DNA from 2 places in the Nocardioides campestrisoli genome. Region 2 is predicted to be linked to the other one. Evidence: riboswitches for the same ligand, from Rfam matches in the RefSeq annotation. Region 2 holds a riboswitch; the other holds the start of a gene.
What was found. Region 2 has a riboswitch for cobalamin ahead of H8838_RS07050 (hypothetical protein). Riboswitches for the same ligand answer to the same signal wherever they lie in the genome.

Region 1: linked by a shared signal. The riboswitch ahead of H8838_RS20215 (DUF4430 domain-containing protein) and the one ahead of H8838_RS07050 (hypothetical protein) in region 2 are both predicted to bind cobalamin.

What each region holds. Positions count from the first base shown of each region.
Region 1 is NZ_CP061768.1:3,016,343-3,020,531, forward strand. It holds gene H8838_RS14155 (hypothetical protein) at 1-1,328, opposite strand, end outside; cobalamin riboswitch at 1,610-1,745, shown strand; gene H8838_RS20215 (DUF4430 domain-containing protein) at 1,781-2,977, shown strand; gene H8838_RS14165 (prenyltransferase/squalene oxidase repeat-containing protein) at 3,062-4,189, opposite strand, start outside.
Region 2 is NZ_CP061768.1:1,470,010-1,474,198, reverse strand. It holds gene H8838_RS07060 (energy-coupling factor transporter transmembrane component T) at 1-791, opposite strand, end outside; gene H8838_RS07055 (hypothetical protein) at 796-1,509, opposite strand; gene H8838_RS07050 (hypothetical protein) at 1,506-2,690, opposite strand; cobalamin riboswitch at 2,763-2,890, opposite strand; gene gatB (Asp-tRNA(Asn)/Glu-tRNA(Gln) amidotransferase subunit GatB) at 2,970-4,189, opposite strand, start outside.

The DNA.
Region 1 (4,189 bases), 1.5 Mb from region 2:
ATCCGTGGCGCGGCGGCCGGCCTCGCTTCCTCTCCCCAGACGAGATCCTCGGACGCGGCGCCCGCGCCTGCGCCCGGCGACGCCGTCGCCTGGCCAGGTCCAGCGACAGGTCCAGCGGCAGCGGAAGCGGAAGCGGAAGCCTGCGCGGAGGGCGCGTCGCGCCGGCTCGTTCCCGGCGTCTGTCCGGGCGTCGGGGTGGGCGCGCTGCCGGGCGTCGCGCCGGTGCTGGTCGTCGGGGTGGGCGCACTGCTGGGCGTCGCGCCGGGGTTGAGCTTCGGCGCGGTGCTCGACTTCGGCGCGGTGCTCGACTTGGGCACGGGGCTGGGCGACGGGCCGGGAACCGGTGCCCCTTCCTGCTCTCCCGGCCCGGGTCCCGGAGTGCCAGGGGTCTCCTCGTCGCCACCGCCACCGCCACCGCCACCGCCACCGCCACCGTCGGGGTCAGGCACACCCGGACCCTTGGTCCGGTCGAAGTTCTGCCCTCTCGCCCGGGCCTCACCCTGTTCCGAGGGCACGACGGTCCACTCGTTGTACGCCGGCGAGGCGATCGGGCGGTCCTCGGCGCCCCCGTAGTTCAGGTGGTGGTTGACCCGGAACCGGTAGGGCTGCCCGGCGACGAGCCCCTCCGGCACGGTGTAGGTCAGGTGCGAGATCTCGCCCGGAGAGCTGAGCAGGCGCTGGGAGGCGTCGTACCCCTGGCCCGGGAGAGCCGTCCAGGTCCCGTCGGGCGCCAGGTACTCGACCCAGTAGCCGACGCCCGGCACGTTCCCGATCACCTGGAGGTCGAGGGGGACGCCGACCGGCTTCTGGTCGGCGTAGCCGTCCCCGAGCAGCTTGAGCGTCCGCCCCCCGAACTCCACGACCGTGCCGAGCCGCGTCGTCAGGTCGAGGGAGGTGTCGTCCGCCAGCCCGACGAACCCCCAGCCTCCCGGGACGTCGGGCACGGTCCGTGGCACCAGCCTGGCCGGGTCCCGGAGGTCTCCCCGTCCCCCACCGAGGGCGCGCGTGGTCGCCTGCACCGGCTCCCCGCTCGCGGCCAGTCCGGTCAGCTCACCGAGGGAGTTGAACTCCACGAGGTAGAACTGGAACGTCAGGAGCGTGCCGGGGTTCCCGGTCGCATGGATGCGCAGCAGCTGGTCGTGGGCGGCCACGTGGCTCTCGGTCGTGATCGAGCACGGGCCTGCCTGGTAGCCGTCGCACAGGGCCGCCTGGGACGGACCGGCCGCGTGCGCGGTCGTCGTCCAGAGACCCGCGAGGACGAGGCACCAGGACGCGGCGATCGCCAGAGCCGTACGGGACGGCTGGCATCGAGCCTCGGGTGCCTGCATCTGGGACCTCCAGGGGTGCGCAGGCAAGGCAAACCCCAGGGGATTTCCGAGCCCGCGTTGGTGCGACGACGGGTGACGGCTGCATCCCGGAGTTCCCGACTTGCTGGATGACCAGCTCACGGTTGCGCAACAGCGCCGGATTCGCACCGGCTTCCTCTGGTGGGGATGCGTCACGGATGAGTGACCCGGAGATGGTGGCACACGGACTCGGGGGCTGGTCCACCCGGCCTGGGCATCTGCCCCAAGACAGCCTGGTCCCGGCGACGCGCGTGAGCAGGGTCATACGGGATCCGATTCGTGGTCCGCCGCCATCGACGGCGTAGCCTCCGGGGCGGTGTCGAAGGGGAAGCCGGTGCAAGTCCGGCACTGACCCGCAACCGTGACGAAGGGGCCCACCCCCTCGAAGTCGGAATGCCTTCACGCCGTGACGACCACCCACACACTGTCGAGGAATGCAGTTGGTCGCTGACGCGATGTCGGCCACCCTGCTCCGGAACCGGAGTACACCCGTGAAACTTCGCAAGATCGCGTCGGCCGTTGCCTGCGCACTCGTCATCAGCCCCCTCTCGGGGGTGCTCTCCCCCGCGCACGCCGCGTCCTGGCACACCGGCTGGTGCCAGGAGGACGAGGGCCTCAGCGTCGTCGTCGACTTCGGGAACGAGGTCGCCGAGACCATCCCGCCGGAGGGGTTCCTGGTGCGCTGCCTCGTCGGCGGCGTCGTCGACACCACCCCCGAGCTCAGCAGGGTCGCGGCCCTGACGGGGGTCGGGCTCGAGGTCGAGCACGATCGCAGCGGCTACATCACCTCCATCGCCGGCATCGAGGAGTACTCGGGCGACGCGCTGTGGTGGATGTTCTCCGGCGCGGAGGTCCCGGGCCCCTGGGACAGCGGCAACTACGGCATCGTCACGGACGGCCCCAACATCAACAAGGCCTTCGGTGCCCGGCTCGTCGGGGAGGACTACGTCAGCGTGCCGCGGCCCACCCCGCAGTTCGCCGCGCCGGCGCCTGCTCCTGAGCCGACCCCTATGCCGACCCCCGTGCCGACCCCCACCCCTGGGTCGACTCCTGGGCCGACTCCTGCGCCGACTCCCGGCACCGAGGCCCCGGCGTCCGTCAGTGGCACCGTGCCCACGGTCCTCGGGAAGGCTCGGGTCGGGCTGCGCCTGACCGCAGATCTCGGCCTCTGGAGCGAAGGCTCCACCCTGACGCGTCGGTGGACGCGCAACGGCGTCCCGATCCCCGGGGCCGGCGGGAGCTCGTACCGGCTGCGCCCGGCCGACCGCGGTGCACGGATCGCGCTGGAGGTGACCGGCTCCAAGCCGGGCCACGTCTCGACCACGGTCGCGGCCGCACCCACGACCAAGGTGCTCCGTGGTCGACTCGAGCCGACCAAGCCCCGGGTCGCCGGCCCTGTCCAGGTCGGCAGGAGGCTGCGGGCCGTCGTGCCTGCCTGGCGACCCGGTCGGGTCGACGTCTCCCACCAGTGGCTCCGTGACGGCAAGCCGATCCCCGGGGCCCGCAAGAAGACCTACGTCCTCAAGCGCACGGACGTGCGGCACCGCATCTCTGTGCGGGTGACCGGCACCAAGGCCGGGTACGCCAAGGCCACCCGTACGTCGGCCCGGACCGTGCGCGTCTCCCGCTGACCCGGACCTTCGCCAAGACCGGACCTGGCACAGAACGGGCCCCGACGCAGCGGCGTCGGGGCCCGTTCTTCGCGCTGGGGCGGCTCAGGCTGCTCGGAGCCGGAACGTGCCGGTGCTGGTGGTGGATCGCTTCGGGTCGGCGCTGCCCACCCTGCGCACGACCACCTCGTACTGGCCGAGGACCCTCTTGCTCCCGAGCTGCTTGCGCAGGGCCTTGCGGGTGACCGTCACGGTGGCGACACCCTCCGCGTCGACCCGCGCACTCCGCGCCACGACCTTCTTGCCGCTCTTGCGGATGACGAAGCGCACCCGGTCCTGCGCCGCAGCGGCGCCGCTGACCTTGGTCCTGAGCACGACCTTGCGCGGCTTGACCTTCACCCGCGGCTTCCGCACCTTCGCCACGGCCTGTGCGCCCGGTGTGGCGGGCGGCGCAGCGGAGGGAATGGGCTGGGTCGGCGAGGACGGGGTCGACGAGGGCGGAGCCGACAAGGGCGGGGTGGGCGCGGGCGGGGTGGGCGCGGGCGGGGTGACGACCGGGTCCGGGACGTTCATGGCGTAGAGGCTGGGCTTGCCGTCGAGGAAGCGGAGGTAGTCCGTCAGCCCGTAGAAGCCCTGTGCGGTGGCCATCCCGTTCGGTGCGCCGGGAGCGGGGTACCAGAAGCCGCCTCCGTCGACGTGGAAGCCGGCGTGGGCGGTCACGGGGTTGCCACCCTCCTGGGCGAAGCGGGGATCGGTGGCCGGGTCGATCCCGAGGGCAGTCAGCGCGAGCATGACCTGGGTCGTGCTCTCCACGGACTCGACCCCGTAGCTCGCGAAGGCGCCGCTCGGGCGCTGGATGTCGGAGAGCTTCGTGACGGCTCGCTCCACGGCGGCGGCCACCGCAGGCTGATCCACGTACTGGGACAGGGCCTGGAGCGCCATGCCCGTCAGGTCCGGGTCAGGCGTGGAGCCGAAGAAGGCCCAGCCGCCGCCGGCGATCTCCAGCTGGAGGACCCGGTCGACCAGCTTCTGCCGCGTGGTGGGATCAGCGACGCCGGAGACCTCCGGCACCTGGTGGTCCAGGGTGTCCAGGGCGATCAGGCCGTACACGGCGGAGTTGATCGCGCGCATCCTCGACATGTCCGCGAGGCCGGCCAGGAGGTCGTAGCCTCCCACGTCGGTGACGTCCTTACCCATGGCGCTCAGCGCGATGACGACCCGCTCGAAGGTGGT
Region 2 (4,189 bases):
CCCGGCGTCGACGGCCCGGTGCGACCGTAGCCGCGGGCGTCCATCCCGGCAGCCAGGGCCATGGAGCGCTCGAAGGCGTCCTCGAGCACGGGGACCAGGACCCGGCGCAGGCCGTGGATCCGGCGCCGCCGCCCTCGCGGCGAGGTGGTGCCGCTCCCCCGCAGCTCCTGGGCGTGCTTGACCCGGCGGGCGCTGTCCGCGAGCTGGGGCAGCACGGTGACCGCCACCACCAGGGCGGTGCCGATCTCGTAGAGGGCGGGCGGCAGGGACTTCAGCAGCCGCTTGGGGTTGGCCAGCGCGTTGGCCGCCCCGAAGGCCAGCAGGATGCAGGCCAGCTGCATGCCGTCGTAGAGACCGGCCAGGACTGCCTCGCGGGTCACGGGCCCGAGCAGCCGGATGCCGGTGGTCCACTCCGGTAGCTGGACCTGCGGGAGGTCCAGGAGGACGGTCCCGCCGACCCCGCCGCCCAACAGCACCCGGAAGAGCACGCGGACCGCCACGGTGATCCCGGCCAGCCAGAGGTAGAGCCGGTAGGCGCGGGCCCAGGTCCCGTCGCCCCGGCACGCCTGGACCACCACCCAGCTCACCGCCGCGAGCAGCGCGAGCAACCAGGGGTTGGTGGTGGCCGAGGCGGCCGCCGCCAACCCGAGCGCCCAGACCCACCAGGCCACGGGATGCAGCTCCCTGGGGGCGCGCACCCGGCCGGTCGGCGCGTCCGTCGGGGCGCCCTCCGGGACACCCAGGAGGTCGCCCCTCTGGTCGCGCGCCTGGTCGCTCGCCCGGACACTCATCAGGTCACGCCCGCCCGCGCCGGCGGGTCACCAGCACCCCGGCCCCCAGGAGCGCCGCGAGCGCGCTCGCGGGCACCCAGAGCGGCAGCGACCCGTCCTCCGGCTCCTCGGCAGCACCCGGCTGCGGCGCCGAGACATCCGCGCCGCCGGGCAGGACCTCGTCCGGGGCGAGGGAGGGCGGGGACGACTCCCCGGCCCCCTGGTGCCAGGCCAGGCCGAGCAGGCCGCCCTCCGGGGTGCGCAGGGTGCCGGCACCCTGGCTGGCGTAGACCCAGTCGCCGCCCTCGCCGTCGGCCCACCACAGTCCCCAGTAGGCGTCCGCGGGGGCCGCGTTGACGCACGGGTCGGTGGTCGGCACCCCGGCGACCCGGCACAGGAAGCCGGGCTCCCGGCTCGCGTCCTCCAGGTCGAACCCGGCGTCCTCGATGCTCGTGTAGGCCCGTTCGTCGGCCACGTCCGGGTCGCAGGCCGTACGGAGTGCCTCCGCGGGGTCGGCGGCCAGCTCCCCGAAGTCGACCACCACGGTCACCCCGGACGGCGGGCAGCCCTCCGCGGCGTCCCCGGTCGCGGTCCCGGTCGCCACCGCGGTCGAGGTCGGCGTCGCGGCCGCGGCGACCGTGGTCCCGGCCGCCACTCCCGCCCAGACGCCGAGCAGGACGGCCGCCACCGCGGTGCGCGGCACCCGGCTCACGTGTCCCGCCGCACGGCCCCAGGTCACCCGTTGCCGTCCTCGTCGGCGGCGGCGAGCGCCGGGAACGCCTGCACGCCCGCGCCGACCCACGGGGAGCGGTCCAGCGGGTCGCTCAGCCCGTGCCGGCGAGCCTGCGCCAGGCTGGACTCGTCGTAGGCGATCGCGCCGGTCTCCTCGGCCAGCTCGCCGTCCTCGGTCTGCTCCTGGCCGACCTGGACGCCGCGCAGCCACGCCGCGGCCCGGGCGGCTGCCTCGTCCTCGCCGAGCAGGTGCAACGCCCAGCCGGCGAGGCCGGTGGTGTTGGCGTTGGTGCCGTTCTGCGGGTCGGCGAACGAGCCGTCGGCGGCCTGTTGGGCCAGCAGCCACGCGGCGACGTCGTCGAGCGCCTCCTGGACGTCGGGATCGGGGCTGCCGGACTCCTCGGCGGCCTCCGCGACGGACGCCAGCTGCACGGCGACCAGCGCCGTGGTGTCCGGGGCCTCGTCCGCCGCGGCGGCGTCGCCCGCGCCGCAGGACTGGTCGCGTGCGTCGGGCTCGGAGAACGCGAGACGGAAGAACCCCTCGTCGCACTGCTGGAGCAGGAGGAAGTCGGTGACCTGGTCAGCACGGGGGCTGTCGAGCTCGGTCAGCGCCGCCGCGGCGTACCCCTGCCCGATCGAGTTGGCGTAGTCGCCGTACTCCGAGCGGTCCCGGAGCCGTCCGGCCGCCGCGCCGCGACGCACGACCGCCTGCTCGACGCGCGCCTGGAGGTCGACCCCGCCGAAGGCTCGGGGGTCGCGGTCCTGGTCGACCACGAGCCGCAGCGCCTTGGCGGTCGGACCTGCGTAGCGCTCGCCCCCGGAGCCGACGTAGTCGGCGAGGCTCGCCTCCACCGCGTCGGTGATCGCCTCCGCCTCCGCCGGCTCCAGGTCGAGCGCGGAGAGGCCCAGGGCCAGGTCGATGCTCGAGCCGACGTCGGTCATGGTGGAGGTCTTGCCCTCGTACGACGTGGTGTTCTCCAGCAGGCCGTCGGCGTTGCGGTTGGCCAGCAGCCAGTCGGCGGCCAGCTCGACCGGTCGCGGACCGGCGGCGGGAGCGGCGTCGGTCTCCTCGGAGGCGGAGTCCGAGCCGCACGCGGCGACCCCTCCCGCCAGCAGGACGACGGTGGCGGCGGTGGCGAGACGGCGGCGCTGGACCGGGCCGGGACGAGATGACGTGCGGTGTGACATGTGGTGTTCCTCCCCGCTGCGGGCGGGGACGGTCCACGGAGGGAGCGAACCCGCCGTGTTCCTCGACAGCGAATGTTCGGACGCAGCACAGCGGGTGTTCCGGCTCGCACGGTCGGGACCGTGCCTACGGTTGCGGGTCAGCGCCGGACTTGGACCGGCTTCCCCCACCTGTGAGCGTGGGTGTGCCGCGACGGTCGTCGCGACGGGGTCACTCTACGCCGATGCCCCCGGACCCCGACAAGGGGTCCGAGGGCATCGTGAGGGTTCCGGAGGAACGGGTCAGGCGAGCTTCTCCAGGATCAGCTCGCGGACCCGGCCGGCGTCGGCCTGGCCGCGCATCTCCTTCATCACCGCACCGATCAGCGCGCCGGCCGCGGCGACCTTGCCGTCGCGGATCTTCTGCGCCACGTCGGGGTTGGCCGCGATCGCGTTGTCCACCGCGGTGCCCAGCGCCCCCTCGTCGGAGACGATCGCCAGCCCGCGGGCCGCGACGATCTCCTCCGGGGTGCCCTCGCCGGCCAGCAGGCCGTCGAAGACCTGACGGGCCAGCTTGTCGTTGAGCGTGCCGGCGTCGACCAGTGCCTGGACGGCCGCCACCTGCTCGGGGGTGACACCCAGGGCGTCGATCTCGGTGCCGGTGTCGTTGGCCCGCCGGGCCATCTCGCCCAGCCACCACTTGCGGGCCGCCTGCGGCGCGGCACCGGCCGCGATGGTCTGCTCGATCAACTCCAGCGCCCCGGCCCCGACCGTGTCGCGCATCTCCAGGTCGGAGAAGCCCCACTCGGCCTGCAGCCGGCTGCGCCGCTCGGTCGGGTTCTCCGGCAGGGTGCCGCGCAGCTCCTCGACCCACTCCCGCGACGGAGCCACCGGCACCAGGTCGGGCTCGGGGAAGTAGCGGTAGTCCTCCGCGTCGGACTTCTCCCGGCCGCTGGTGGTGATCCCGGTGTCCTCGTGCCAGTGCCGGGTCTCCTGCAGGATGGTCGAGCCCGAGGTCAGGACGGCGGCGTGCCGGCGCATCTCGTAGCGCACCGCGCGCTCCACCGAGCGCAGCGAGTTGACGTTCTTGGTCTCCGTGCGGGTGCCGAGGGCGTCGGAGCCCTTCGGGGCCAGCGACAGGTTGACGTCGGCGCGGATCGAGCCCTGGTCCATCCGGGCGTCGGAGACCCCGAGCGCGACGATCAGCTGACGCAGCTGGGCGACGTACGCCTTGGCGATCTCCGGGGCGCGGTCCCCCGCCCCACGGATCGGCTTGGTGACGATCTCGATGAGCGGGATGCCGGCCCGGTTGTAGTCGACCAGCGAGTAGTCGGCACCGTGGATCCGGCCGGTGGAGCCACCGACGTGCAGCGTCTTGCCGGTGTCCTCCTCCATGTGGGCGCGCTCGATCTCGACCCGGAAGGTCTCCGGCTCGCCGTCAGCACCCTCGATCTGCACGTCCATCCAGCCCTCGAAGGCGATCGGCTCGTCGTACTGCGAGGTCTGGAAGTTCTTCGGCATGT